One region of the Enterobacter sp. JS8-1 genome, then DNA from elsewhere that is predicted to be linked to it. Evidence: predicted binding sites of a transcription regulator. Region 1 holds the regulator's gene; each other region holds the start of a gene.
The links. The regulator LexA, encoded in region 1, represses DNA repair genes until DNA is damaged. The targets are predictions, from matches to a motif close to TNCTGTATGTACATACAGNA.

Region 1 (10,342 bases):
AGCCATCCAGCGCATACGCGGTAAACGTCAGCAATGTCATCAGTACCGCGTTGACCGCAACGATCTCAGGCCCAAGACGGGCACCAAAAACCGTTAACGCACCAAAACAGAGTTGCAGCAGGAGCGAGCGCAACATGATGTCCCGGTTCAGCGCCAGCAGCTCGCGGATGTTGCCGCGCCACGCGGTTTTCAGCATGACGAGGGAGATTCCACGCATGACCAGTACGCGCCAGACCATCCACAGTCCGATGAGAAACGTGCTGTATTCTGCAACTGCGGTTGCCAGCGCCGCGCCCCGTACGTTCATGTGCAAGCCCATCACCAGCCAGAGGTCGAGCACGATGTTCAAAAGGTTTCCCACCACCAACAGGATGACCGGCGCACGAGCGTACTGCACGCCCAGCAGCCAGCCCAGCAGAACCAGGTTTGCCAGCGATGCGGGCGCGCTGAGCCAGCGGATTTCAAGGAAGCGCCTGGCCTGCTCCAGCACCGCCTCGCTGCCGCCCACAATGTGCAGAGCCAGATCAATCAGCGGCGTGCGAAACAGAACGATTAACGCGCCTGCCCCAAGCGCCAGAATGAGTGGCTGAACCAGCGCCCGCGCCAGTCGCAGCGGATCTTTCGCGCCATAGGCTTGTGCCGTAAGCCCCGTGGTACTCATGCGTAAGAAGAGCAGGAGCATAAAGAGAAAACTGGTCGCCGTTGCGCCAATCGCCACGCCGCCCAGATAAACGGGAGAATCCAGATGACCAATCACCGCGGTGTCCACCAGGCCAAGCAGGGGAACGGTGATATTGGAAAAAATCATCGGCAGTGCAAGACGCCACAATGCCTTATCAGAAGCCGTCAGCAGTGACATGAAAAATACCGGGAATGGGAAATGATCCAGGCTACGGAGACCCGTAGCCTGTCAGGAAGAAGTTACAGCCATTCACCGTTGCGGATAACACCAACGGCGAGACCTTCAATGGAGAAGTTCTGTTCGCGCAGATCCACCACAATCGGGGAGAATTCGTTATTTTCGGGCAGCAGCTGTACGGTATTACCCTGTTTTTTCAGCCGTTTGACGGTCACTTCATCATCAATACGCGCGACCACAACCTGACCGTTACGTACATCCTGCGTTTTGTGAACGGCCAGCAGATCGCCGTCAAGAATGCCGATATCTTTCATAGACATCCCGCTGACGCGCAGCAGGAAATCCGCACTCGGCTTGAACATACCAGGATCAACCTGATAGTGACCTTCAATATGCTGCTGGGCCAACAGAGGTTCACCTGCGGCGACACGACCAATCAGCGGAATACCTGTCTCTTCTTCCACCAGCAGACGAATGCCGCGAGACGCGCCAGACACAATTTCAATCACACCTTTGCGCGCCAGCGCTTTCAGGTGTTCCTCGGCCGCATTTGGAGAACGGAAGCCCAGACGCTGAGCGATTTCCGCACGCGTGGGTGGCATACCCGTCTGGCCGATATGATCCCGGATGAGATCAAACACCTCTTGCTGCCTGGTCGTTAACGCTTTCATTCCGCCCCCTGGGTGTATATACAGTTATGCTGTGAGTATATACAGTCAAAGGCGATTTTGGAACCAAAAACTGCACAAAAAACCAGGGACTTAATTATTCCTCGAGGCTCATCGGAAATGTGACCAAAGCAACGTAACCCAAGTGATCGCTGCCGTGATAATCGCCAACAGCACAGCGGCAGACCCCATGTCTTTCGCACGGCCAGAAAGTTCGTGGAAATCTGAACCGATACGGTCCACAACCGCCTCAATAGCGCTATTGAGAATTTCCACTATCATCACCAAAAGAACAGAGCCGATGAGAAGTACGCGGGTAATAGCATCAACATCAAGGAAACAGGCGATGATAACCGCGACGATAGCGGCAACGCCCTCCTGGCGAAACGCGGCTTCATTGACCCATGCGGCACGGAAACCTTTCCATGAATAGCCGGCAGCTTTGATGATTCGAGTTAACCCAGTGGTATTATTGGCCATTAATAGAACCTTTTATTGGAAATAGCGTCAGTAACTCTGGCAGCAGCGCGTTTCGCTGTAGCCTGAAGTATGACGGGTAACAACAGAAATTTTGCGCGCTTTCTGTTATCCTTGCGCCGCAATTGCATTATTAACCAGAGGCTTTACATCGTTTATGTCCGGCTGGCCACGAATTTACTACAAATTACTTAATTTACCATTAAGCGTCCTGGTAAAAAGTAAGTCTATCCCAGCAGAACCTGCGCTGGAATTAGGGCTCGATACGTCGCGCCCTATTATGTACGTTTTGCCTTATAACTCGAAGGCAGACCTGCTGACGCTTCGCGCCCAATGTCTGGCGCATGATTTACCTGACCCACTTGAACCGCTTGAAGTTGATGGCACTCTGCTGCCGCGCTACGTGTTTATTCACGGCGGGCCGCGCGTGTTTACCTATTACACGCCGAAAGAAGAGTCCATCAAGCTGTTCCATGACTATCTCGACCTGCACCGCAGCAATCCCGATCTGGATGTGCAGATGGTGCCGGTCTCAGTGATGTTTGGTCGCCGTCCGGGCCGCGAAAAAGGCGAAGAGAATCCGCCGCTGCGTATGCTCAACGGCATCCAGAAGTTCTTCGCGGTCTCCTGGCTGGGACGCGACAGCTTTGTACGCTTCTCCCCTTCCGTTTCGCTGCGCCGTATGGCAGACGAGCACGGCACCGACAAGATCATCGCACAAAAACTGGCGCGCGTGGCGCGTATGCACTTCGCACGCCAGCGTCTGGCTGCCGTTGGGCCTCGTCTCCCGGCGCGTCAGGATCTGTTCAACAAGCTGCTGGCCTCCAAAGCGATTGCCCGCGCAGTTGAAGACGAAGCGCGCAGCAAGAAGATTTCCCACGAGAAAGCACAGCAAAACGCCATTGCACTGATGGAAGAGATCGCGGCAAACTTCTCCTATGAGATGATTCGTCTCTCTGACCGTATCCTGAGTTTCACATGGAACCGTCTCTATCAGGGTATTAACGTCCACAACGCCGAGCGCGTACGCCAGCTGGCCCATGACGGTCATGAAATTGTTTATGTGCCCTGCCACCGCAGCCACATGGACTACCTGCTGCTCTCCTATGTGTTGTATCACCAGGGGCTGGTGCCACCGCACATTGCGGCGGGTATCAACCTGAACTTCTGGCCAGCAGGCCCGATCTTCCGCCGTCTGGGTGCGTTCTTTATTCGCCGTACCTTTAAGGGTAACAAGCTCTATTCCACCGTATTCCGTGAATATCTCGGCGAGCTGTTCAGCCGCGGCTATTCCGTCGAATACTTCGTGGAAGGCGGTCGTTCCCGTACCGGTCGTCTGCTCGATCCGAAAACCGGCACGCTGTCGATGACCATCCAGGCCATGCTGCGCGGCGGCACGCGTCCGATCACGCTGGTGCCAATCTACATTGGCTATGAACACGTCATGGAAGTGGGCACTTACGCCAAAGAGCTGCGCGGTGCGACCAAAGAGAAAGAGAGCCTGCCGCAGATGCTGCGCGGCCTGAGCAAGCTGCGCAATCTTGGCCAGGGCTACGTGAACTTTGGCGAACCGATGCCGCTGATGACGTATCTGAACAATCATGTTCCGGAGTGGCGCGAGTCTATCGACCCTATCGAAGCGGTACGTCCGGCGTGGCTGACGCCTACGGTAAACGGTATTGCTGCAGAGCTGATGGTGCGCATCAACAACGCAGGTGCGGCGAACGCCATGAACCTGTGCTGTACCGCGCTTCTGGCCTCTCGCCAGCGTTCACTGACCCGTGAACAGTTGACCGAGCAGCTTGATTGCTACCTGAACATTATGCGCAACGTGCCGTACTCGGTTGATTCGACCGTGCCTTCTGCTACCGCGAGCGAGCTTATCGACCACGCGCTGCAGATGAACAAGTTCGAAGTCGAGAAAGACACCATCGGTGACATCATCATCCTGCCGCGCGAGCAGGCCGTGCTGATGACGTACTACCGCAACAACATCACGCATATGCTGATGTTGCCGTCGCTGATGGCGGCCATTATTACCCAGCATCGCCGCATTTCGCGTCAGGAACTGTTGCGCCATCTTGAAGCCATCTACCCGATGCTGAAAGCGGAGCTGTTCCTGCGCTGGAGTAAAGATGAGCTGGCGGTAGAGCTGGATAAAATGACGGAAGAGATGCGCCGTCAGGGGCTGATTACCCTGACTAATGACGAGCTGCATATCAACCCGTCGCGTTCCCGCACCCTGCAGCTGCTGGCCGCCGGTGCCCGTGAAACGCTGCAGCGCTACGCCATCACCTTCTGGCTGCTCAGCGCGAACCCGTCGATCAACCGCGGTACGCTGGAAAAAGAGAGCAGGACGCTGGCACAGCGCCTGTCTGTTCTACACGGCATTAACGCACCGGAGTTCTTCGACAAAGCGGTATTCAGCTCACTGGTGCTGACGCTGCGTGATGAAGGGTTTATCAGCGATACGGGCGATGCTGAACCGGAAGAGACGCTCAAGATTTACCAGATGCTGGCCGAGCTGATTACCTCGGACGTGCGTTTGACGATTGAGAGCGCGACGCAGGACGAGTGATGTCATCAGCAGCCTGATGCCCTCACCCCGGCCCTCTCCCACAGGGAGAGGGAGAAAACAAAACGGCAGCCATTCGGCTGCCGTTCTTTTATGAGAAGTAACTCATCGCCAGCCCTAAAAACAGCACCAGACCGACGTAGTTATTATTTAAAAACGCTTTGAAGCAGGCTTCACGCTCGCGTTTCGCAATCAGCTTCTGCTGATACGCGAACAGCAGTCCCGCCACCAGCACGGACCAGTAAAATTCCCAGTTCAGCCCGTTCAGGCGACCAATCGCCACCATCAGCGCCAGCACCGCCACCTGCAATATGCCGATAATCAGTTTGTCCTGACGGCCAAACAGGATCGCCGTCGACTTGACGCCAATCTTGAGATCATCATCGCGGTCGACCATCGCGTACTGCGTATCGTACGCCACTGCCCAAAGAATATTCGCCAGGAACATCAGCCAGCAGCTGAGCGGGACAGATTCGCTAACCGCGGCAAACGCCATTGGAATCGACCAGCCAAATGCCGCGCCCAGCACCACCTGCGGCAGATGGGTGTAGCGCTTCATAAACGGGTAAATCCAGGCCAGTGCCAACGCGGCGACAGACAGCAGGATCGTCATGGTGTTAAGCGTTAGCACCAGCAGGAAGGAGAGCAGCACCAGCACCACAAACAGCGTGCGCGCCTCTTTTTCCGTCACCTGGCCGCTGGGCAACGGACGATTAGCCGTTCGCTTTACATGTCCGTCAAATTTCCGGTCTGCGTAGTCATTTACTACACAGCCTGCAGCACGCATCAGCCAGACACCGGCAACAAACACCGCCAGGATCCACAGCGGCGGCACGCCCGGCGTCGCCACCCACAGCGCCCATAACGTTGGCCACAGCAGCAGCAATGCGCCAATCGGTTTATCCGTTCGCATTAAGCGGTGATAGGCCAGCAGCTTGTTTTGCGTCAGGCTCCACTCCATTTTGTCTTCCTCTCAGTACAACGGCGATGCCGGTAAAAAAAGCTCTGTCAGTATTAACGGTTTACCACTCAGGCGCAGGCGGGAACGACGCCCCCACAGGTCGGCATCACGGCCAATCTCAATAAAATCTCGGGTAAGTTCAGACGAGGTGAAAAGATATCGCCCCAGCGGCGTTTTCCCCAGACGCTGCAGCGCCAGCTCGGGTCCGGAAAGGGTGGACTCAGGCACCACTGTTCGCCCGGCAAGCCACGGCTCGCCGTCAGCACACAATAAAATTTCACGCAGCCAGTAGCGATCTTCTTTTGGCAGCAGCGGCAACTCGCTGGCGATGTCATCGGCAGAGACAAACCCTTCCTGAATCATCGTCACCGTGACCGTTTTGCCCTGTTGCTCAAAACGTTTCGTCATGGAATCTTCCAGCAGCAACCAGTCCAGTTGCTCCGGGTCAAGCGCAGGTATTTGGTCGAAATAGCGCAGCGCACGCAGTTGCGTTAGCGCGGGGTGTGACATGCCAGACTCTCCGATACATAACGTAATGGCATTGTATCGCAGAAACGCGGATTGAGGGCGGTCAAACGTTATTTAGCGATCACTATCGCAACAATGGCGCAACAGCGCGAAGAGAGCCAAAAAAAGTGCGCCCACTCAGGCGCACTAAACTACTAACAAATCAGCACTGCGGGGAAACGGTTACCCCTTGCCTTTTACACTGCTGATAAAGGTGGAACGGGCAGTGGTTGAACCTAAACGTTCGGCTTCATCAAGCAGCTTCAGCGCTTTGTCGACATCGCCGCGCTTCACTGCCTGCTTAATGGCATTATTGAAATACGCTTCGGTGTCGTTAAGTACCGGCTCAGATGGCTTCGTTGGTGCTGGTGCAGGGGCCGATGCAGCCGCAGTAGCAGGTGCGGCATAGACTGGCGCTGCGGTGTTTCCTACCGTCACAGGGCCCGGGCCGGATGAGCCGAACAGTGGGCCGACAAGTACGCTTGACGCACTGTTGGTAGAGACTTTCAGTTTGACCAGACCATCAGTGGTATGACGAGCAAGCGGGTCCGGAATATCCGGGACAGAGTTTCCGGTGCCTTTCGCGTAGGCTTTCGCCGGGTCAACCAGCTTTGTCGTCTTCTGCAAATCTTTTTCTGTTGTGAATACCAGGACGTAAATCTTCTGCTGTCCCAGAGCTGGCGTCAGGCGCATTACGCCTTCCAGTCGGTCAGCACTCATTACGCCCGGTTCCTGATAGCTAAAATAGTCGCTCGGGAAGTAGGCTGATGGCGTCATGTTTTGATCGAGGATCAGAACGTTAGGCGCGAATACGCTGGTTTGCTTGTTCACTTCGCTGGTCAGCGTCAGGGTCAGTTCGCCAATATTGGCGGGCACGCTAAAAGCCGCAACCGGGCCGCTGATACCAGGCACGTTCAGGGATTGACCACCGGCAGAAAGCTGAGTGGTTTGTACTTTTGATTGATCAACTGGCGTCCACACCAGCTGCTGGAGTGCCGCCGCCGGAATCGCTGGCGCAGCACTGGTATTTTGAGGAACGAAATTGACGTCTGCAAAGGTGACAGCCGGAACACAGGCCAGCAGCCCCGCAGAGAGGCACAGCGCGACGAGACTTTTCTTCATTTTCATTGTTATTACCTCTGATAGCGTGAGCACTGCGGTGGCCAGGCAATAGCGCGCAGCACCCTAAGGAGAGAGGGGCTTACGCCCCTCTTTTTAGGTCATTACGTCAGGTCTAACGAATTACCACCAGATTTCCATCTGGGCACCGAAGGTCCACTCATCGTTGTCGCCACGGCTGAAGGTTTTCGCGGAGGTGTCGCTATACGCTACGCCAGAGGTGTAGCCGGTATCGCCATTGTTCGCGTAGCCCCATTTCTCATCCCACTTCGCGTAAGTTGCGAAGACACGGATAGCCGGACGAGACCAGATGCTGTCGCCTGCCTGCCATTGCTGTGCCAGGGTGATTTTGTATTGGCTGTTTTTGTCGTCAGTTTTCTGAGATTTGACGTTGTCGTAGCCCACTTCCAGCAGGGTGCTCATGATCGGCGTCCATTTGAACATTGGACGAACGCCCACGGTCCACCACTCGGTGCCGTTGTTGTTGTCACGATCGATATTCTGATACATACCGACGTACATCAGGTCCCAACGGTCTGCCAGGGTGATTGCACCGTGGTCCAGCACACGCCACATGGAGCCGTCGTTATCAACGCTACCGCCTTGTGGAATACCTTTACCGTTTGAAGTCATGGAGTCCGTACCGTACTGCAGAACGAACTTGTTGAAGCCCTTCATCATGCTCTGGGTGTGTTCAGCGGTGAACAGCCAGCCATCTTTAGAGGCGCCAGGCTGCAGGTAATAATCGTCTGGAATGTTGGTGTGACCGTAATCAACACCCAGTTCCAGCGTACCGCCCGGGTTGGTTTCCAGACCCGCTAAACGGACATCGAAGACATCGTTTGGCACGACGTTGTCGTAAATACGGTCACCGTTCGCATCACGATCGGCGAAGGTCGCAGAACCGCCGGACTCAGAAGAACGGGTTGCAGCAAGAGACAGTTTACCGAAGCCCAGATCGATGTTTTCGATACCCGCACCAGGACCAGAAATATCCCAGTAGTAGAAGTCGATCATGTGGACGTCATGACGTTGATAGAAACGCTTACCGGCCCAGATGGTGGAGCCTGGCAGCCATTCAATCAGGTTTTTACCCTGCACGTTAGCTTCACGGAAGGCCGGGCTGGTGGATTCCCAGTCGTTCTGCTGAGAAACGGAATACGCGACGTTAGTGTCGAAATAGAAGCTCTTATCGCCTTCTTTCCACACTTCCTGGCCAAGTTTCAGCTCGGCGTAGGTTTCACATTCGTTACCGAGACGGTATTTACTTTGTGCACCTGTTGCCTGGAAACATTGTTGTTCGCCGCCACTCCCGGTCCAGCCAATGCCGGAACGAGCATAACCTTTAAAGTCCACGGCGCCTGCCTGGGCAGACAGGATGCCTGCCGCAACGGCGATTGCCAGAGGGACTTGTTTGCGCAGAGTAATCATCATTCTATCTCCTGAGATCATTGCTTTTCTTTGAACACTTCACCTGTCGGTTTCGTGTCTTCTTTTGGGAATGCTTAAACGCCTGGCTCTTTATGCAACCGACGACATGCAGTGCCATCCTCACGGAACAGATGACAACGCTCTGGCGGCAAGCCGATAGCGAATTTGGCACCCTCTTCTACCAACACCACGTCATTCTGGCGGTAGACCAGGTTCTGACGGATGGCGGGGATCTGGATATGAATCTGTGTTTCGTGACCAAGCTGTTCGACGACCTGAACGTCACCTTCCAGGGTCACATCGGCGATGTGGCTTGGCAGTAAATGTTCAGGACGAATACCCAGGGACATGTTTGCCCCGACCTGTACGTTGGCGCTGTCGACCGGCAGCCAGACCTGCTGACGGTTTGGCAGCTCCACCTGTACCTGTTCAATGGCTGTCGCGGTCACTTTAACGGGCAGGAAGTTCATCTTTGGCGAGCCAATGAAGCCCGCAACAAAGCGGTCTGCCGGGTAGTGGTACAGCTCCAGCGGTTTACCCACCTGCGCCACGCGGCCAGCATCCAGCACCACGATTTTGTCCGCCAGGGTCATCGCTTCGACCTGATCGTGGGTGACGTAAATCATCGTGCGGCCAAGACGCTTGTGCAGACGGGAGATTTCGATACGCATCTGGACGCGCAGGGCGGCATCCAGGTTTGAGAGAGGTTCATCGAGCAGGAACACGCGCGGCTCTGCCACCAGCGTACGGCCGATTGCCACACGCTGACGCTGACCGCCGGAAAGCGCTTTCGGCTTACGCTCCAGCAGGTGAGCCAGCTGCAGCACTTCCGCTACCTGCGTCACGCGCTGGTTAATGACATCTTTCTTCGCGCCGGCCAACTTCAGGCCAAAGGACATATTTTCCGCAACGGAAAGGTGGGGATAAAGTGCATAAGACTGGAACACCATCCCAACGCCACGTTCGGCAGGTGGGATGTCGTTCATGCGGGTATCACCGATCAGCAAATCGCCGCTGGTGATGGTTTCAAGACCGGCAATCATACGCAGCAGAGTAGATTTACCACAGCCTGATGGGCCAACAAACACCACGAACTCGCCTTCAGTGATGTCCAGATTGATGTCTTTCGACACCACTACGTCGCCCCAGGCTTTCGTTACATTACGCAGCTGTACGCTCGCCATGCCCTTCTCCCTTCGTTACAACCTGTCACCGACAGAAACATTCAAGATAAGTTCACTATGGGGTATCCATTACTTTCGTGAATCCTCCACCCCCCGGCTTTTTTATGGGGGAGGAGGCGGGAGGATGAGAGAGCAGGCTCTGCGACCGCGGCTGGGGGGCTGAGGCAAAATTCGTGAAGCCACCTGCAAAATTCGGTGGGTTTTTATGTGCGCCAGCACTCATAACTTAAATTTATGCAACCGGGATCACACAAACGGGGGGTGGGGCGTAGGGGCTGGGAGGATGGAAAGAGGATGTCAAATAAGGAGACTGAGTCACGTTGAACCACCTCAGTGTATCCACGAGCACATCACCAAAAAAGGATGGCAGATATGAAGATCAAGACTGGCGCACGCGTTTTCGCATTGTCCGCCCTGGCAGCAATGATGATTTCCGCACCGGCTCTCGCCAAAATTGAAGAAGGTAAGCTGGTTATCTGGATTAACGGCGATAAAGGCTATAACGGCCTGGCCGAAGTGGGTAAGAAATTCGAAAAAGATACGGGCATCAAAGTCACTATC
Region 2 (10,342 bases), 110 kb from region 1:
GATACAGAAAGGCATTCAGTACATTCTCAATGCCTGCGGTGACTAAGGGTTTAAAGGGCACGGGACACCTCCACTCAGAACTTGTAACCGCGGTGTAGCGCGACGACACCCGCCGTCATGTTGAAATACTCAACGTTTTCAAAACCCGCGTCCTGCATCATCGCTTTCAGGGTATCCTGATCCGGGTGCATACGGATGGATTCGGCCAGGTAGCGATAGCTCTCTGCATCGTTCGCTACCAGCTCACCAATACGCGGCAGAACGTGGAAGGAGTAGGCGTCGTAGGCTTTGCTCAGCGGCTCGATAATCGGTTTGGAGAATTCAAGCACCAGCAGACGTCCACCCGGCTTCAGCACGCGGTACATGGAGCGCAGCGCTTTGTCTTTGTCGGTGACGTTACGCAGACCAAAAGAGATGGTGATGCAGTCAAAGGTGTTATCCGGGAACGGCAGCGCTTCCGCGTTTGCCTGCACATATTCCACGTTACCCACAACGCCGATGTTACGCAGCTTCTCGCGTCCCATTTTCAGCATTGAGTCGTTGATATCTGCCAGCACGACGCGGCCGGTTTCACCCACCAGACGGGAGAATTTCGCCGTCAGATCGCCCGTTCCGCCAGCCAGATCGAGAACTGTTTGTCCACGACGCACACCGCTGCAGTCAATAGTAAAGCGCTTCCACAAGCGATGAATGCCGAAGGACATCAAGTCATTCATCACATCGTACTTCGCCGCCACGGAATGAAATACGTGGGCCACCATGTCAGCTTTCTGCGCTTTGGCAACAGTCTGAAAGCCAAAGTGCGTCGTGTCTTGTGAATCGTCAACCATCTCAGAGCCTGCTTATCAGTAAAATGTTCGTGAAGTGTAACAGATTGGGCGCGTTTGCCCTACGATTCAACCACCGCGAAAGAAACGCGTCGGCTGCTCTTCTGGCGATAAATTCGCCGCTAAATCGTTGTCTTCACTGTGTGTATTTTGTTCATCTGCGCCTTCACGCAGGCGGAACTCTTCGTCCTGCGACGTCGCCTGTTCAACCAATTCCGGATTAATCTCGCGTTTCACTTCCACCCCCAGGCTGCGAAACGCTTCGGCTTGCGCCAGCAGGTTGCCACGCCCGGAGGAGAGCTTTTTCATCGCCTGCCGGTAGTTATCCTGCGCACGATCCAGGCTTTGCCCGACCGAGGACATATCGTCCACAAACAGGCGCATTTTGTCGTAAAGCTTGCTGGCGCGATCGGCAATATGTTGCGCGTTACGGCTTTGATGCTCGTACCGCCACAGATTAGCAATGGTCCGCAAGGCCACCAGCAGCGTGGTAGGGCTGACCAGCATAATGTTATTTTTCAACGCTTCGGTGATCAGTTCAGGCTGCCTGTCGAGCGCCAGCAGGAAGGCGGGCTCTACCGGGATAAACATCAGCACATAGTCCAGCGAACGCAGGCCCGGCAGCTGCTGATAATCCTTTCTGCCCAGAAGACGAATATGGTTACGCACGGAGGCGATGTGTTCCTGCAGCGCCGACTCGCGGGTGTAGTCATCTTCCGCGTTGAAATAGCGCTCGTAGGCCACCAGCGTCATTTTGGCGTCAATCACCACATCTTTACCCTGCGGCAGACGTACGATGACATCCGGCTGCATACGCGAGCGGGCATCGTTCTCGATGCTGACCTGGGTTTCGTATTCATACCCTTCGCGCAGGCCAGACGCTTCAAGCACGCGCGTCAGCACCACTTCCCCCCAGTTTCCCTGCGTTTTGTTATCGCCTTTGAGCGCGCGCGTCAGGTTCACCGCCTCCTGCGCCATCTGGGCATTCAGCTGCTGGAGATTACGGATTTCATGCGCCAGGGTGTGCCGCTCGCGCGCCTCCTGGCCAAAGCTGTCCTGCACCTGACGGCGAAACCCGTCCAGTTGTTCACGCAGCGGCGTCAGCAGGCTATTCAGGCTCTGTCGGTTCTGTTCGTCAACGCGGCGGTTGCTGTGCTCAAAAATTCGGTTGGCGAGGTTCTCAAACTGTTCGCTGAGGCGCTGCTCGCTGTTGATCATCTGGCGGATTTTGTCTTCCGCATGCAGTTGGGTGGATTCAAGACGGGTGGTCACTTCGCGGAGATCGGCCTCCAGCGAAGTGTTGATGTCGCGCAGGTTACGCAGTTCATTATTGAGCAGCTCGCACTCGTCACGCCAGTGCGAGCCTTGAGCAAGCTGTTGTTTTGTGGCGCTTAGCTCCGAGACGATCTCTTCACGTTCTGCCAGCTGCTCGGCTTTCATCTGCGCATGCTGGTAGCTGGAAATCAGCCAGCCTACCGCCACGCTCACCAGCGCAACCACCGCATAAATCAGGATTGAGATATCCACAATGCCCCCTGCATCAACGTATTACCCGCACAAAATAGAATTGTGCTGTATGAACGTCCAGTTTGAAAGGGTTTTCCTGCGAGGCGCAACGCAAAAAATAAAGGCCGAACATGTCGGCCTTGTGTCTCTGAAGAGAGGATTAGATGAGGCGACGGGCCGCTTCCACCACGATTTTCACCGCATGACTTTCGGTCTGCTTCATGGTTTCGGCGTTCGGGATCTCCTGCTGGGTACGGTTGACGATCACGCCCGCCACCATACCGGCACGCAGACCCTGGCTTGCGCACATGGTCAACAGCGTTGCAGATTCCATTTCGTAGTTCATCACGCCCATGGACTGCCACTCTTCCATAGAGCCTTTGAAACGGCTCACCACGCGGCCTGAGAAGGTGTCGTAACGCTCCTGGCCCGGGTAGAAGGTATCGGAAGAGGCGGTGACGCCCACGTGAGTGGTCGCGCCCACGGATTTCGCGGCCTCAACCAGCGCGGTGGTACATTCGAAATCGGCTACTGCCGGGAATTCCATTGGTGCAAAGTGCAGGCTTGCGCCGTCCAGACGTACAGATGCGGTCGTAACCAGCACGTCGCCCACGTTGATGTGCGGCTGAATAGCGCCGGTGGTGCCGATACGCAGGAAAGTACGAATGCCCAGCTGCGCCAGCTCTTCCACCGCAATAGACGTAGACGGGCCACCGATACCGGTAGAGCACACGATCACCGCTTTGCCATCCAGCTCTGCGCGCCAGGTGGTGAATTCACGATGGGCTGCCAGCTTAACCGGCTTATCCATCAGCGCGGCGATCTTTTCCACACGCTCAGGATCGCCAGGGACGATAGCGAGCGTAGCCCCTTGTAAATCGTTTTTAGTGAGGCCGAGATGAAAAACATCAGACTTAGACATAGGGTGACTCCTCTGTGGGTCGGTTAGTCAGAAGAAGTAAAACGGTACTTTACAGAAGCACTACGCAGAATTTCGTGACATACCTCACCATGAATGAAAATGGTTGCAGTTAATTTCCATTAAATAGTGACTTACATCACATTAACAAGTTATATCGACAGGTGCTGCACAAAAGATAGACCGTATAAGGCACTGTGGGTTGTTAACCTGGTGACTATATTTACCTTTGCGCTAACTCATTGGTACGGAGAATGCCATGACTGAAAAAACCGGTTTTGCACCTGCTGCGGCTCCGCATGCTTCAACCATCGTCTCAACCTCAGAAGAAGCCATTACTGCGGGCGAGACCTCCATTCCCTCGCAGGGGGAGAATATGCCTGCTTATCACGCGCGGCCAAAATCGGCAGACGGCCCGCTGCCGATCGTGATTGTGGTTCAGGAAATTTTTGGCGTTCACGAGCATATTCGTGACCTCTGCCGCCGCCTGGCGCAGGAAGGGTACCTGGCCATTGCGCCAGAGCTCTATTTCCGTCAGGGCGATCCGAACGATTACAGCGATATCCCTACATTGTTCAACAATCTGGTGAGCAAAGTTCCGGATGCCCAGGTGCTGGCTGACCTTGATCACGTTGCCAGCTGGGCCGCGCGCAACGGGGGCGATGCACATCGTCTGCTGGTGACCGGCTTCTGCTGGGGCGGACGCATTAGCTGGCTGTATGCCGCGCATAACCCGCAGTTGAAAGCGGCCGTCGCCTGGTACGGCAAACTGGTGGGCGAAAAAACGCTGAACTCACCGAAGCAGCCTGTTGATATCGCAACGGATTTGAATGCACCGGTGCTAGGGCTTTATGGTGGTCAGGATACAGGCATTCCGCTTGATACCGTCGAGACCATGCGTCATGCGCTACGCGCGGCGAACGCGAAGGCGGAGATTGTAGTGTACCCGGATGCCGGACACGCGTTTAATGCCGATTATCGCCCGAGCTATCACGCAGAATCAGCCAAAGATGGCTGGCAGAGGATGCTGGCATGGTTTAGCCAGTACGGCGGGAAAAAAGTATAAAAGCAAAAAAGCCCGGTGGCGGCAACGCCTTACCGGGCCTACGCTTCATCAAGCCTGACGCAAGTTCTGCGCCGCCTTCACCATGTTCGCCAGCGCCGCGCGCGTCTCCGGCCAGCCGCGGGTTTTCAGTCCGCAGTCCGGGTTCACCCACAGACGTTCCGCCGGGATCCGCTGGGCGGCTTTTTTCAGCAGGGCTTCAATCCACTCCACGCTCGGCACGTTCGGGGAGTGAATGTCGTACACGCCAGGTCCGATTTCGTTCGGGTAGTCGAACTCTTCAAACGACTCCAGCAGCTCCATGTCTGAACGCGAGGTCTCGATGGTGATCACGTCGGCGTCCAGCGCGGCAATCGAATCCATGATGTCGTTAAATTCGCAATAGCACATGTGGGTGTGGATCTGGGTGTCGTCCTTCGCCACCGCGGCGTTGATGCGGAACGCTTCCACGCCCCACTGCAGGTAAGCATCCCAGTCGCTGCGACGCAGCGGCAGACCTTCGCGCAGCGCCGGTTCGTCAATCTGGATGATGCCAATGCCTGCAGCTTCCAGATCTGCCACTTCATCACGCAGCGCCAACGCGATTTGCTTCGCGATGGTCTCACGGGTCACGTCTTCGCGCGGGAAGGACCAGCAGAGAATGGTTACCGGACCGGTGAGCATCCCTTTCACCGGCTTATCGGTCAGGGACTGGGCATACTTCGCCCACTCCACGGTGATCGCTTCCGGGCGGCTGACGTCGCCGATGACCACTGGCGGCTTCACGCAGCGGGAGCCATAGCTCTGCACCCAGCCGTTCTGGGTAAAGACGAAGCCGTCCAGGTGCTCACCGAAGTATTCGACCATGTCGTTACGCTCGGCCTCACCGTGCACCAGCACGTCCAGACCTAAACGCTCCTGCTCGATAATTGCCTGCTTAATGTGCTCAGCGATACCGGTGCGGTAGTTGTTCGCATCCAGGTTGCCCTTCCTGAAGTCCAGACGCAGGCCGCGGATTTCAGTGGTTTGCGGGAAAGAACCAATTGTGGTGGTCGGCCACGCAGGCAGGTTGAAACGGGCACGCTGCGCTTCGGCGCGAACTTCATACGGGCTCTGGCGCTGGCTGTCCTGCGCAGTGATGGCCGCCAGGCGTTTTTCCACCGCCGGGTTGTGCACACGGGCCGAGTGACGACGCGCCTGGATCGGTGCGCTCCATTCGGTAATCGCCGCCGTCTCGCCGCTGTTCAGCGCGTCGCGCAGCAGCGTCAGCTCTTCGCATTTTTGCAGGGCGAAGGCAAACCAGCTTTTCACTTCAGGGTCGAGACGGGTCTCCACGCTGAGATCGATTGGGCTGTGCAGCAGCGAGCAAGAGGATGCCACCCACAGCTCACGTTTGCCGACAATATCTTTGATTTGTACATATTTCTCGGTCAGATCAGCACGCCAGACGTTGCGACCGTTAACCAGCCCGGCAGAAAGCAGCCAGTCCGCTGGCAGGCGCTTGTGCAGCTCCGCGACATCGTCTTTACCGTGAACGAGGTCAACATGCAGGCCCTGGACCGGCAGCGCGGTAATGGTCTTCAGGTTTGGCGTCACGCCTTCGAAATAGGTAGTGAGCAGCAGCTTCACCTGCCCTGTGAGCGCGTCATACGCCGGTTTGAAGGCATCAAGCCACTCCTGCGGCAGCTCGAGCACCAGCGCGGGTTCGTCGATTTGCACCCACTGAATGCCGCGCTTGCCCAGCTCAATCAGAACCTGTTTGTAGACCGGCAGAATATCGTTAAGCAGGCTGAGGCGGTCAAACTGTTCGCCTTTTACTTTACCCAGCCACAGGTAGGTGACTGGTCCCAGCAATACGGGCTTCACCTGATGACCCAGCGCCAGCGCTTCGTCCACTTCATCCAGCAGCTGCGTCCAGGTCAGCCTGAACTGCTGACCTTTCACGAACTCCGGCACCATATAGTGATAGTTGGTGTTGAACCACTTGGTCATTTCCGCCGCTGCCGCTGGCTCCCCCGTTGGTGCACGGCCACGGCCGATGCGGAACAGGGTATCAATATCTACCGATCCATCTTTGTTCTGATGACGAGCCGGCACGTTGCCAAGCAGCAGGCTGGTCGTCAGAACATGGTCGTACCAGGCGAAATCGCCCACCGGCAGCAGGTCAATGCCCGCCTGTTTTTGCTGCTCCCAGTGACGGGCGCGCAGCTCGCGTCCCACCGTCAGCAGTTCTTCACGGGTGGTGTTACCCGCCCAGTAGCTTTCTTGCGCTTTTTTCAGTTCGCGGCGCAGGCCAACGCGAGGAAAACCGAGAGTGTGATTGCGGATTGTCATGTTATGCCCCTTGTGAAATTTGTTATTTAGACGTCCAGATGTTTACACATCTATAATTGGCAGGTACTGTATATTCCTCAAGCGCAAAATGTTCATGCCGAAGTGAAGGACTTTCATGATCGAGATTAAACACCTGAAAACGCTACAAGCGTTGCGGAACTGCGGTTCTCTTGCGGCAGCGGCGGCCACGCTGCACCAGACCCAGTCTGCCCTTTCTCACCAGTTCAGCGATCTGGAACAACGCCTCGGCTTTCGTCTTTTTGTGCGTAAGAGCCAGCCTTTGCGCTTTACGCCGCAGGGTGAAATTCTGCTGCAACTGGCAAATCAGGTACTGCCGCAGATCGCCAGCGCGCTGCAGTCCTGCAACGAGCCGCAGCAAACCAAACTGCGTATTGCCATTGAGTGCCATAGCTGTATTCAGTGGCTGACCCCCGCGCTTGAGAACTTCCGCCAGAAGTGGCCGCAGGTGGAGATGGACTTTACATCCGGCGTGACCTTTGACCCGCAGCCGTCGCTTCAGCAGGGCGAGCTGGATCTGGTGATGACGTCAGATATTCTGCCGCGCAGCGGCCTGCACTATTCGCCGATGTTTGATTATGAAGTGCGCCTGGTGCTGGCCCCGGACCATCCGCTGGCCAGTAAAACGCGCATCACGCCGGAAGATCTTGCGACAGAAACGCTGCTGATTTATCCCGTGCAGCGCAGTCGCCTGGATATCTGGCGTCACTTCCTGCAGCCCGCTGGGATTAGCCCACAGCTGAAAAGCGTGGATAACACGTTGCTGTTGATACAGATGGTGGCGGCCAGAATGGGCATCGCGGCATTGCCGCACTGGGTGGTGGAGAGTTTTGAACGCCAGGGTCTGGTGGTGACCAAAACCCTGGGTGAAGGACTGTGGAGCAGGCTGTACGCCGCCGTGCGCGATGGCGAGCAGCGTCAGCCGATTACGGAAGCGTTTATTCGCTCAGCGCGGAACCACGCGTGCGACCATCTTCCGTTTGTGCGGAGCGCGGAGCGACCCAACGGCGATGTACCCACAGCGAAGCCAGGATCACCGCTCCCCCAATAAGGAAACTCGGCCAGTGCGGCTGTTGCTGCCAGATGGCGAGATTGACCAGCAGCCCTGCCGGGACATGCACGTTATTCATGATCCCCAGCGTACCGGCGTCTACCTGCGTAGCGCCGTAGTTCCACATGAAGTATCCCAGCCCGGAAGCCACCACGCCCAGCCAGACCAGAACGCTCCACTGCACGGTGGTAGTCGGCAGTTTTTGCGGGTTGCCGAGCATAAACCACGCCGCTACCGCGACAATCGCGGCCCCCATATAGAACCAGGCGAACGCGTTGTGCTGCGGCATCGGGCGGGTCTCCATCAGCCGTTTGTATCCCACCATGCCGATGGCGAAGCTGATATTGGCGAGCTGGACGAACATCAGCCCTGTCCAGAAGTGATCGCTTACCTTGTCATAGCGAATAATCGCCGCCCCAAGCACCGCCAGCGCCGCACTTAAAAGATATCCCCAGCGCAGACGACGCTTGCTGAGCAGGTCGTAGATCAGGGTGATGTAGAGCGGCGTGAGCACGGTGAACAACAGGAATTCCGAGACAGACAGATAAACGTAAGCCCGGAAGCTGAACAGGTACATGATGCCGAGCTGCATCGCGCCCACCAGCATATACAGCAGTATCGTTTTCAGCGATTGTCCGCGCGCGCGCAGAAACGGCAGGAACACCAGCGCCGCCAGCCCCACGCGCATCAGCACCGAGAAGTAGCTGTCGACCGAACCGGCAAGGTATTCGCCAATCAGGCTAAAGGAGAAGGCCCACAGGATAGTGGTGATAATGAGTAGCGCCACAATGCTTGTCTCTCAGAAAGAAGGACAGGCATTGTAGCGAACTCTTTAGTTGACAACTGAACAATAAATAATCAAATGAAGATTATTCAAGGAACAGTTTGCGCAGGTACTTAGGCACAGCGTTATCGCCGTTAGTGCCGATCACTTCCAGCTCCGGGTGCAGGTCTTTCAGACGCTGGTGCGCGTTCTCCATGATGCAGCCTTTGCCCGCCATGGAGAGCATCTCAGCGTCGTTCATGCCGTCTCCAAACGCGATGCAGTCTTTCAGCTCAAAGCCCAGACGTTTAGCCACCGCTTCCAGCGCGTGACCTTTGGAGACGCCACCGGCCATCACTTCCAGACAGGTCAGCGTGGAGAAGCTCACGTTAACGCGGTCGCCCCAGCGAGCGTTGATCGCCTGCTCCAGCGGCAGCAGCGCTTCATGGCTTTCGCAGGTGAAGAACACCTTACTGATCCCTTCCGGCTCCAGCAGGCCAGGCTCGTACAGTGAGTACTGGAATACGGCTTCCTTGAAAAAGCGCATCTCATCCGGGCGGTGGCGGTTCATAAACCACTCGTCATCGCGATAAACGTTGGTGACGATCTCCGGGTTATTGTGCACCACGCCGAACAGATCGGCGGCAATATCGCGGTCCAGATTGTGGGTAAAAATCAGGTTACCATCCGTGTCGTGCACGCGCGCACCGTTGGAGGTGATCATGTACGATTTGATTTCCAGATTATCGCGGATCTGCCCCACGTCCACGTGGTGGCGACCGGTGGCAAACACGAAGTTCACGCCACGGGCAGTCAGGAGTTTTAAGGTCTCTTTCGCGTAAGGCGAGAGGGTGTGGTCGGGGGAAAGCAGCGTGCCATCTAAGTCAGATGCAACAACCTGGTACATAGGGAAATTTAACCTCTGGTGAATATCAATTATGCCTGTTGAAAAATTCAACAATGGCGTTAAGCGCGACTGAGCGCATAGCGTCCTTTTCAAAAAGGATCTCATGGTACGCGCCGTTGATGACCAGCGGTTTTCCCCCTTCACAAGGGTGACCGGCGGCAGCGCGCAGTTCACAATAGCGGTCATGCATGCGGTTATCCACCACACGCTCTTCCTCCGCCTGAATCAGAAGCGTCGGCGTGTCATCATCGCCTACGCCCGCCAGCACCTGCTCACCGGCATGAATACCTTCCCGCACCCAGTGCCAGGTCGGGCCGCCAACGCGCAAGCGCGGTTCATCGGCATAAAAGCGCAGGTTGCGGCGATAGCGCTGCCGACTGTGGGTCAGAACGTTGATGGCGAACGGCAATGCGCGCCAGCGTCCGGTACCGATGGCATAGCCTTCACGAATGCGCTGATGGCCCTCAGCCCAGTCGAGAAGATGGCGCACCATCCAATCGGGAAAACGAATGACAATACCGTACATCGGTGCGGTGAGCGCAATGGCGTCGCACTGGTGCTCATACCGCTGCAAAAACAGCGTCGAAATGGCACCGCCCATGGAGTGCGCAAGGATATACCGCTTGCGCCAGGGGCCAGGCTGCACTTCCTGCTGCCAGAACGCTGCAAAATCGTCGACGTAATCGCTGAAGTTATCCACGTGCCCACGGTGCGTATCCGGCAGCATACGACCGGACAACCCCTGTCCGCGGTGGTCGATGATCAGCACGTCGAACCCCATATGGACCAGGTCGTAAGCCAGTTCGGCATATTTAACGTAGCTTTCGATGCGTCCGGGGCAGACGACAATCACACGGTCATTTTTTTCATTGCGGAAACGAACGAAGCGCACCGGGATGCCCCCGACGCCCGTAAACTCATCTTCCTCACGCTGCCGCCAGAAATCGGTCAGCGGCCCCATAGAGAAAGCAGCAA
Region 3 (10,342 bases), 1.3 Mb from region 1:
GTTACCGTTATGCCCCTGCTCGCTCACAATCCCCTGCGCTTCCATCTGCTCGATGATACGCGCCGCGCGGTTGTAGCCGATGCGGAACTGACGCTGCACGCCAGAGATGGACGCTTTGCGTTTTTCGGTCACGAAGTTAACCGCCTGATCGAATAACGGATCCAGCTCTTCACCGCCGTCAAAGCCACCGCCGCCGCCTTCGCTCTCGCTGTCAGAGGTGATCCCGTCCACGTATTGTGGACGACCGCGCGCTTTCCAGTCCTGCACGACAGCGTGAACTTCCTCATCGCGGACAAACGCACCGTGGACACGCACCGGCGAGGTGGAGTTCGGACCTGAGTAAAGCATATCCCCCATACCCAGCAGCGACTCAGCGCCGCCCTGGTCAAGAATGGTACGGGAGTCAATTTTACTTGATACGGTAAACGCAATACGCGTCGGAATGTTCGCTTTGATAAGCCCAGTAATAACGTCCACGGAAGGACGCTGCGTCGCCAGCACAAGGTGAATACCCGCCGCACGCGCTTTCTGCGCCAGACGAGCAATCAGCTCTTCCACTTTCTTACCGACGGTCATCATCAGGTCAGCGAACTCATCAACCAGCACGACGATATAAGGCAGTTTTTCCAGCACCGGATGCTGGGCATCCATGCTGTCACCCGGCTTCCAGTAAGGATCCGGAATAGGACGTCCCATGCGCACCGCCTGGGCGATTTTCTCGTTATAACCGGCCAGGTTACGCACGCCCAGCGCAGACATTAGCTTGTAGCGGCGTTCCATCTCATTGACGCTCCAGCGCAGGGCGTTGGCGGCGTCTTTCATGTCCGTCACCACTTCCGTGAGCAGATGCGGAATGCCTTCGTAGACCGACAGTTCGAGCATTTTCGGGTCGATCATGATGAAACGCACATCTTCCGGCTGCGCTTTGTACAGCATGCTGAGGATCATGGCGTTCACGCCGACTGACTTACCGGAACCGGTGGTACCGGCAACCAGCAGGTGAGGCATTTTCGCGAGATCCGCCACCACCGGATCGCCTGCGATATCTTTACCCAGCACCACGGTCAGCGGGGACGGGTTATCGCGGAACTTGGTGTTATCCAGCACTTCTCGCAGGTAAACGGTCTGACGTTTCTTGTTCGGCAGCTCAAGGCCAACGTACGGCTTGCCTGGGATCACTTCCACCACACGTACCGCAACGGTCGACAGGGAACGTGCCAGGTCTCGTGACAGGTTAGAAATACGCGCTGCTTTTACGCCTGGCGCCAGATTCAGTTCGAATCGCGTGATCACCGGACCCGGTGAGTAGTTCACCACATCCGCCTTGATGCGGAAATCAGCCAGACGGGCTTCGACCAGACGCGCCATTTGTTCGAGCGCAAAGGTATCAACCGGCTCCACTTCTGACGGTGGCGGCGTTAACAGATCCAGCGACGGCAGCGGCGTGCTTGGACGCTGCAGCGGACGGCTATCGCCGTTTCGCATCAGCAGCGGGTGAATAAGGCTTTCCTGCGGCTGAGGCGCAGGCTGCTGGAACTGCGGCGGCTGTGGCGCAGGCTGCTGTGGCTGCTGCGTGTAGGCCTGAGGTGCAGGCTGCTGGCGCACGGGTTCAGCGTCCGGCATTACGCTCGGCGTAAACAACGGTTCGCTTGGGCCATCATCCACCAGATCTTTCATCGGTGAGAATTCAAAATCCGTCAGCGAGAACGGGTTCGCGCCCGAAGGCTGTTCACCAGAATAACGCTGCTGCTGCGTAGCGGCGAACTGGCGGGCTAATTCCGCTTCTGCCGCATCGTCTTCATCTTCCTGGATTTGCTCGTCGTGCTGATATTCTTCACCGTAACGCTGATTTTGCTGCGCGGCGAACTGACGCGCCAGCTCATCCTGATGAAGTTCATCGGCGTCGTCTTCATAGTCCGATTCACGCGCTTTTTCCTCAGCCATACGCTGGGAAGGCAGCTTGATACCGTAGGAAGCCAGCTCGCGGCGCGTGGGCACACGTACGCGATTAGGACGAGGCAATTGCGGGCCAATGCCCTCTTTCACCTGAGGACGAGGCGCGCCGCCAGTCGCCAGGCTAAAGACTGGTGCCGCAGCGGCGGCAGCGACAGAGGCTTGCTTCACGCTCTCTGCCACAGGCGTGGGATCTACTGGCGGTACGGAAACGGAAGGCGCTTTTGTGACAGACTCTTGCACCGGCTCCGGCACAGGTTGATACCAGGCTGCCAGCTGCTCGCGCTCACGGGCGCGGCGCTCTTCCACTTCTTCAAAGTAGTACAGTGGTGGACGAGACGGTTTCGCCTCTTCCGCCACGTCAGGTTCAGGTTGTGCGTATGGCTGCGCAGGTTCAACCGGTTCCGGTACATACGGCTGTGCGACCGGCTGCTCATATTCCGGGTACCCCTGTGGTTCATACACAGGCTCCGGCTGATAAGGTTGCTGCCATTGCTCCTGCTGCACAGGAACATAGCTTTCTGGTTCAGGCGCAATAACAGGTTCCGGGGTGTGAACACCTGGCGCAGTCTGCCAGTCAACCTGAGGTTGCTGGATAACCGACTCCGGTGCAGGAACGGGCGCGGATGGCATTACGGCTTCCGATGGCGCAGCAAAAGCCTGCGCTGCCGTGGTTGCGGCGGCAGCGGCTGCGACCGGCTCTGTCACTGAATGACCATTCAGCAGCGGATCGTATTCGTCAAAATCGCCCGGCATCGCACGGTTGCCGGATAACAGAACATCATCAGGATCGACGGCGGCACCCGCCGCACGGTACTCCACCTGCTCGTCTTCATCCATGCGTTTGCCGGAGAAGAGCGCCGCATCTGTTTTACGCCCAAGCGGATTGGCAAATTTTTCAGCGACGCGCTGACGACGCGCGAGCGCGCCACGAAGAATACGGGCCCGACGAGATTCACGGCGCTGTACCGGCGCCTCGTCTTCCTCTTCGTACTCATCTTCATATTCGTCTTCATCGACCCATGTATCGTCACGACGGGTACGGTTACTGGCGAAAGTGAGGATAGTGAGAATAAAGCTGCCGATCTTCTCGGCGATGCTCACCCACGACCAGCCAGTAAACAGGGTCAACCCTGCGGCCCAGATGCAAAGCAGCGTCAGGGTACCTCCGCTGCTGTGAAGCATCGGCTGCAGGGCGGAACTCAGCAGGCTGCCGATGACGCCACCGGAGGCGAAGTACCAGATATCATCGGCGTTTATAGCCGCCAGCCCGCACGAGGTGAGGATCAATGCCAGCGCGCCAATCAGGCGCAGCGATACCGCGAAGTAATCGATGTAGTCGTCATTCTGCCGATGACGCCAGGCAAACCAGCATCCACCAATGATAATGACGGGAATGGTATAGGCCATCACACCGAAAATGAAAAAGAGCGTGTCCGCAAGCCAGGCACCCGGTACACCGCCTAAATTATGGATAGGCTCATGCCATGCGGTTTGCGACCAGCTGGGATCGGAGGGGTTGAAACTGAGTAAGGCTGCCATCAGCCAGACGGCGAAAAGGGCAATAACTAACAGCAAAGCCTCGAGGAGACGACGTCCGCTGCTTAGCTTCGATAGTGTGACTTCTTTGTCTTCAGTGTATTCCTGGCTCAAGAAAGGCTCTCCAGGTATCAGGCATATCCTGCCTGTTTGCTAAAACGGACAACAGCGCCGGGGACTCCCCGGCACTGTTGCTGTATGGATTAACAGGAGTGTAATCAAACTACGCTGATTTTGCACCTGTTCCGTGTTAGCGCGTCTTAATTACCAGACGATTGCTCTGTTTAACCTCTTCCATCACCACATACGTACGGGTGTCGTTCACGCCCGGCAGACGCAGCAAGGTTTCACCCAGCAGCTTACGGTAGGCGGACATATCAGGCACGCGGGTTTTCAACAGATAGTCGAAATCACCGGAAACCAGATGACACTCTTGAATTTCTTCAAGTTTTTGTACAGCGGAGTTGAATTGTTCAAACACATCCGGCGCACCACGATTCAGAGTAATCTCAACAAATACCAGAAGTGAGGCATCCAGATAATGCGGGTTAAGCAGAGCCGTATAGCCCTGAATAAAACCCTGTCTTTCCAGTCGGCGCACACGCTCAAGGCACGGCGTCGGGGAAAGTCCCACACGTTTTGAAAGCTCGACGTTGGAAATACGCCCATCCTTTTGCAATTCATTAAGAATGTTACGATCGATACGGTCGAGATCTTTGCCAGGGCGCTTCTTGCTATCTACCATTATTATTGTCTCTCTGTATTCCTTCCCTACTCCTGCCTGGACCCTGCGCACATCACTGTTCAGAGCCTGTACCCGTTAGTCATCACATCGCCTGGTTATGTATTATATCCGTCATACTTCAAGTTGCCTGTGCGTTGGCTTTCCTCGCTCACCCCAGTCACGTACTGATGTACGCTCCCGGGGATTCGCTGCGTCGCCGCCTTCATGCAACTCGAATTATTAGGCTATAGACGCGATGCGGATTCGGGTTCTGTTGGTAAGAAGACCGTTGCCCGAAGGCAGTCACCGACATCACGTATGGCGTCTGTCCACGCCATGCGTAGATTTCACTGACACGGTAAAAATGGCATTTACGTGCATGCCTATGCGGCACACGGTTAACGCGGTTTTTTTTCTTCCTTGAATGTTTTCGCAAAAGCGCAGGTGATTGTCAAAGCAAAACATCGATTTTTAGTACAACATGCCGGATATTCATTACGGCAGGGTATTAATCGTCATTTTATTGCCTTATAAACGACCGGATTTCAGGCGAAATAGTGATGTTATAGCGCCTCATTCATCGTCCGTGGCTATTACACAGATTGATATCAAAATTGCTGCGCTCTTTTTTTACGACAACAAATTCCCTACAATCCAGCCAAATGTCTGCCAACAACAATGGGGATCTCATGGGCACGGCCAAACACAGTAAGCTGCTAATCCTTGGTTCTGGACCTGCGGGATATACCGCAGCGGTCTATGCTGCACGCGCTAACCTGCACCCGGTACTCATCACCGGTATGGAAAAAGGCGGTCAGCTGACCACCACCACCGAAGTGGAAAACTGGCCAGGGGACCCGAACGACCTGACCGGGCCGCTGCTGATGGAACGTATGCACGAGCATGCCGCCAAATTCGAAACTGAAATTCTGTTCGACCACATCAATAAGGTCGATCTGCAGAACCGTCCGTTCCGCCTGACGGGCGACAGCGGCGAATACACCTGTGACGCGCTGATCATCGCCACCGGCGCCTCTGCCCGTTACCTTGGTCTGCCGTCTGAAGAAGCGTTCAAGGGCCGCGGCGTATCTGCCTGCGCTACCTGCGACGGTTTCTTCTATCGCAATCAGAAAGTCGCCGTGATCGGCGGCGGTAACACCGCAGTGGAAGAAGCGCTCTACCTGGCAAACATCGCCTCTGAAGTGCACCTGATCCACCGTCGCGACACCTTCCGCGCGGAGAAGATCCTGATCAAACGCCTGATGGATAAAGTGGCAAGCGGCAACATCGTGCTTCACACCCACCGTACCCTGGAAGAGGTCACGGGCGACCAGATGGGCGTTGCCGGTCTGCGTCTGCGCGATACCCAGAACACCGATAACATCGAGTCGCTGGAAGTGGCGGGTCTGTTTGTGGCGATCGGTCACAGCCCGAACACCGCGATCTTCGACGGTCAGTTGGAGCTGGAAAACGGCTACATCAAAGTGCAGTCCGGCATTCACGGTAACGCGACCCAGACCAGCATCCCGGGCGTGTTCGCGGCTGGCGACGTGATGGACCATATTTATCGTCAGGCGATTACCTCTGCGGGCACCGGCTGTATGGCCGCGCTGGACGCTGAACGCTACCTCGACGGACTGGCTGAACAAGGTAAATAATCTTTACAAGTCAGTAACAAACGTAAATAAAGGCGGCCACAGGTCGCCTTTATTTTTCCCCACGTGTAACATGCAGTGGTCTAATTTCTTATAACGTCACCTGCAAAGTACGCAATGGAAAAAACCCGTCAACAAGAGTTAACACGCTGGCTTAAACAGCAAAGCGTTCTTTCCCGCCGCTGGCTCATGATTTCCCGTCTTCTGGGACTCGTCAGTGGTTTGTTGATTGTTGCCCAGGCATGGCTGCTGGCCCGCATTCTTAATCATATGATCATGGAGAACATTCCGCGTGAAGCGCTCCTGTTGCCCTTTATTGTCCTGATTCTGGTTTTTATCCTTCGTGCGTGGGTAGTCTGGCTGCGTGAACGCGTTGGTTTTCATGCCGGACAGCATATCCGCTACGAGATCCGCCGTAAGGTCCTGGATCGTCTTCAGGAGGCCGGGCCTGCCTGGATCCAGGGTAAACCTGCGGGGAGCTGGGCGACGCTGATCCTTGAACAGATCGACGATATGCACGACTACTACGCCCGCTACCTGCCGCAGATGGCGCTGGCCGTTTGCGTACCGCTGCTGATACTGATTGCGATTTTCCCGACCAACTGGGTAGCGGCGCTGATCCTGCTGGGTACCGCCCCGCTTATCCCGCTGTTTATGGCGATGGTCGGGATGGGTGCGGCGGATGCTAACCGTCGTAACTTCCTCGCGCTGGGCCGCCTGAGCGGTCATTTCCTTGACCGGCTGCGCGGAATGGAAACCCTGCGTATTTTTGGCCGGGGTGAAGCGGAAACGGAAAATATTCGCCTGGCGTCTCAGGATTTCCGTCAGCGCACCATGGAGGTGCTGCGTCTCGCATTCCTCTCCTCTGGCGTGCTTGAATTCTTCACTTCGCTGTCGATTGCCCTTGTGGCGGTCTACTTCGGGTTTTCTTACCTCGGCGCGCTGGATTTCGGCCACTACGGCACAGCCGTAACGCTTTCAGCAGGTTTCCTGGCATTGATCCTGGCTCCGGAGTTTTTCCAGCCGCTGCGAGATCTTGGCACCTTTTACCATGCCAAAGCACAGGCGGTTGGCGCGGCCGACAGCCTGAAAACCTTCCTTGAAACACCGCTGGCGCATCCCGAGCGTGGTGACATCGTTCTGAATGCCAAAGAGCCCGTGACGATTGAGGCGAAGGATTTTTCTGTTCTGTCACCTGAAGGCAAAGTGCTGGCAGGTCCGCTCAACTTTACCCTGCCTGCCGGGCAGCGCGTGGTACTGGTCGGAACCAGTGGCTCAGGGAAAAGCTCGCTGTTAAATGCACTCTCCGGCTTTATGGCTTACACCGGTTCGCTGTGCATTAATAAAACTGAGTTGTGCGATTTGGAGCCTGATGCCTGGCGCAAACAGCTGAGCTGGGTAGGACAAAACCCGCAGCTTCCGGCTTCCACGCTACGCGAAAACGTGCTTCTGGCTCGCCCGGACGCGCGGGAAGACGAGTTGCAATCGGTCCTCGATCGCGCCTGGGTTAGCGAGTTTCTGCCGCTGCTCCCGCAGGGCGTGGATACGGTCGTTGGCGACCAGTCTGCCGGGCTGTCCGTAGGGCAAGCGCAGCGTGTGGCTGTTGCCCGCGCGTTGTTGAATCCTTGCCAACTGATGTTGCTGGATGAGCCTGCCGCCAGCCTGGACGCGCACAGCGAACAACGCGTGATGGAAGCGCTTAATGCCGCATCACAGCAGCAAACCACGCTGATGGTCACCCACCAGCTTGAAGGCATCGCCGACTGGGACCAGATTTGGGTGATGGAAAACGGTCAACTCGTTGAGCAAGGCGATTATGCCTCACTCGTTGCCGCGCAGGGGCCTTTTGCGGCCCTTCTCGCGAATCGTCAGGAGGACATCTGATGCGTGCCCTGCTCCCTTATCTTGCCCTGTATAAGCGCCACAAATGGATGCTGACGTTGGGGATCGTGCTGGCGATTATTACCCTGCTCGCCAGCATCGGCCTGCTCACCCTTTCTGGCTGGTTCCTGTCTGCCTCTGCCGTTGCAGGTTTCGCCGGGCTCTACAGCTTTAACTACATGCTCCCGGCAGCAGGCGTACGTGGCACCGCCATTACCCGTACCGCCGGGCGTTACTTCGAGCGTCTGGTCAGCCATGACGCCACATTCCGCGTGCTCCAGCACCTGCGCATTTACACGTTCAGCAAGCTGCTCCCGCTCTCCCCTGCCGGGCTGGCGCGTTTTCGTCAGGGCGAATTGCTCAACCGCGTGGTTGCGGATGTCGATACGCTGGATCACCTCTATCTGCGCGTAATTTCACCGATAGTCGGCGCGTTTGTGGTGATTGTTGTCGTCACGCTGGGTCTGTGTGTTCTGGACGTCCCTATCGCGCTGACGCTCGGCGGCATTATGCTGCTGACGTTGATTATCCTGCCGCCGCTGTTCTATCGCGCCGGTAAATCCACCGGCGAAAGCCTGACGCGCCTGCGGGGAGAATATCGTCAGCAGCTGACCTCCTGGCTGCAGGGACAGGCAGAACTGACCATTTTCGGTGCCAGCAAGCGTTACCGCGCGCGTATGGAAAGTACGGAGTTGAACTGGCATGAAGCCCAGCGTCGACAGTCTGAACTCACGGCCTTCTCCCAGGCGCTGATGATGCTCATCGGCGGCGTGGCTGTTATCGCGATGCTGTGGATGGCCTCCGGCGGCGTGGGTGGAAATCTGCAGCCAGGCCCGCTGATTGCACTCTTTGTTTTCTGTGCACTGGCAGCCTTCGAAGCGCTGGCACCAGTGACGGGGGCCTTCCAGCATCTTGGACAGGTTATCGCCTCTGCCCTGCGCATCACCGAGATTGCCGAGCAGGAACCAGAGGTGAAATTCACTGCTGAACAGAGTGCGGTTCCTGCGCAGGTTGCGCTGACGCTGAATAACGTCACCTTCGCCTATAACACACAGACGCAGAATGCACTTGAAGATATCAATCTCTCTGTTAACCCGGGCCAGCGCATTGCAATCCTTGGGCGGACCGGATGCGGTAAGTCAACGCTTTTGCAGCTGTTGACGCGCGCCTGGGATCCACAGCACGGTCAGATTCTCTTTAACGAAGTGCCGCTGGTTGATTTCAGCGAGCAGATCTTACGCAAGACCGTCAGCGTTGTCCCACAGCGCGTGCATCTGTTTAGCGCCACGCTGCGCGACAACCTGCTGCTGGCAGCGCCGGACGCATCTGACGATGCACTTCGTACCACGCTAGAACAGGTCGGGCTGCATAAGCTGCTTGAGGACGAAGGTCTAAATAGCTGGCTGGGTGAAGGGGGTCGTCTACTCTCCGGTGGCGAACTGCGTCGTCTGGCGATTGCCCGTGCGCTGCTGCACGATGCGCCGCTGATGCTGCTCGACGAGCCCACCGAAGGGCTGGACGCCACCACCGAAAGCCAAATTCTTGATTTACTGGCGAATGTTATGGCCGGTAAAACGGTGCTGATGGTGACGCATCGCCTGCGCGGACTGGCGAGTTTCGATCGGATAATTGTGATGGACAACGGACACATTATTGAGCAAGGTAGTCACGCAGAACTGTTGGCAAAACAGGGTCGCTACTACCAGTTTAAACAACGTCTGTAGACTATATTTGTACCGATCCTCACTCGCGTATTGGAGTTCTGCTGTCATGCGCCTGGTCCAGCTGTCTCGTCATAATATTGCGTTCCCTTCACCGGAGGGGGCGCTACGTGAACCTAACGGGTTGCTGGCACTGGGCGGCGATCTCAGCCCTGCTCGTCTGTTGATGGCTTATCAGCGCGGGATTTTTCCGTGGTTTTCTCCAGGCGACCCGATTTTATGGTGGTCACCCGATCCACGAGCCGTATTGTGGCCAGCGCAGTTTCACATTAGCCGCAGCATGAAGCGCTTTCACGCGAAGTCGCCGTATCGCGTAACCCTGAATCACGCTTTTGGTCAGGTCATTGAAGGCTGTGCTGAAGATCGGCACGAAGGCACATGGATCACTCGCGATATCATCACCGCCTATCATCAGTTGCATGAGCTGGGTTACGCGCATTCTATTGAGGTATGGGATGGGGGTGAGTTGATGGGCGGCATGTACGGCGTGGCTCAGGGAACGCTGTTTTGTGGGGAGTCGATGTTCTCGCGTGCGGTTAATGCCTCAAAAACGGCACTGCTGGTGTTCTGCGAGGAATTTGCCCAACGTGGCGGACGACTGATGGATTGCCAGGTGCTTAACGAGCACACCGCCTCGCTCGGCGCCGTCGAAATCTCCCGCCGCCACTACATTGAACATCTTGATAATTGTCGTCTGGAGAAGCTCCCGCGCGACTTCTGGATACCGCGTACACTCTTTCTGCCCAATGCCTAAATGTTTTCCGCATATTTTTTATGAGGGTGTTATAATTATGCCGCAGAGTAGCTTCTGCCTGTTGCCCCGCCGCCGTTTGGGACCCTCGCTTCAGATAACGTCCTGACGTTTATCC

Region 2: a site for LexA is predicted at 6,693-6,712, ahead of metR (HTH-type transcriptional regulator MetR). Genes of this name have one in related genera too.
Region 3: a site for LexA is predicted at 3,685-3,704, ahead of ACOQH0_RS07650 (DNA translocase FtsK 4TM domain-containing protein). Genes of this name have one in related genera too.

What each region holds. Positions count from the first base shown of each region.
Region 1 is NZ_CP185805.1:280,624-290,965, reverse strand. It holds gene dinF (MATE family efflux transporter DinF) at 1-859, opposite strand, end outside; gene lexA (transcriptional repressor LexA) at 922-1,530, opposite strand; gene ACOQH0_RS01385 (diacylglycerol kinase) at 1,639-2,007, opposite strand; gene plsB (glycerol-3-phosphate 1-O-acyltransferase PlsB) at 2,162-4,582, shown strand; gene ubiA (4-hydroxybenzoate octaprenyltransferase) at 4,671-5,540, opposite strand; gene ubiC (chorismate lyase) at 5,553-6,050, opposite strand; gene malM (maltose operon protein MalM) at 6,231-7,175, opposite strand; gene ACOQH0_RS01360 (maltoporin) at 7,290-8,600, opposite strand; gene malK (maltose/maltodextrin ABC transporter ATP-binding protein MalK) at 8,672-9,781, opposite strand; gene malE (maltose/maltodextrin ABC transporter substrate-binding protein MalE) at 10,154-10,342, shown strand, end outside.
Region 2 is NZ_CP185805.1:174,421-184,762, reverse strand. It holds gene ubiJ (ubiquinone biosynthesis protein UbiJ) at 1-61, opposite strand, end outside; gene ubiE (bifunctional demethylmenaquinone methyltransferase/2-methoxy-6-polyprenyl-1,4-benzoquinol methylase UbiE) at 75-830, opposite strand; gene rmuC (DNA recombination protein RmuC) at 897-2,354, opposite strand; gene udp (uridine phosphorylase) at 2,494-3,255, opposite strand; gene ACOQH0_RS00895 (dienelactone hydrolase family protein) at 3,512-4,318, shown strand; gene metE (5-methyltetrahydropteroyltriglutamate--homocysteine S-methyltransferase) at 4,367-6,628, opposite strand; gene metR (HTH-type transcriptional regulator MetR) at 6,744-7,697, shown strand; gene ACOQH0_RS00880 (carboxylate/amino acid/amine transporter) at 7,585-8,484, opposite strand; gene yigL (sugar/pyridoxal phosphate phosphatase YigL) at 8,567-9,367, opposite strand; gene pldB (lysophospholipase L2) at 9,393-10,342, opposite strand, start outside.
Region 3 is NZ_CP185805.1:1,619,349-1,629,690, reverse strand. It holds gene ACOQH0_RS07650 (DNA translocase FtsK 4TM domain-containing protein) at 1-3,606, opposite strand, end outside; gene lrp (leucine-responsive transcriptional regulator Lrp) at 3,743-4,237, opposite strand; gene trxB (thioredoxin-disulfide reductase) at 4,906-5,874, shown strand; gene cydD (heme ABC transporter permease/ATP-binding protein CydD) at 5,989-7,755, shown strand; gene cydC (heme ABC transporter ATP-binding protein/permease CydC) at 7,755-9,476, shown strand; gene aat (leucyl/phenylalanyl-tRNA--protein transferase) at 9,523-10,227, shown strand.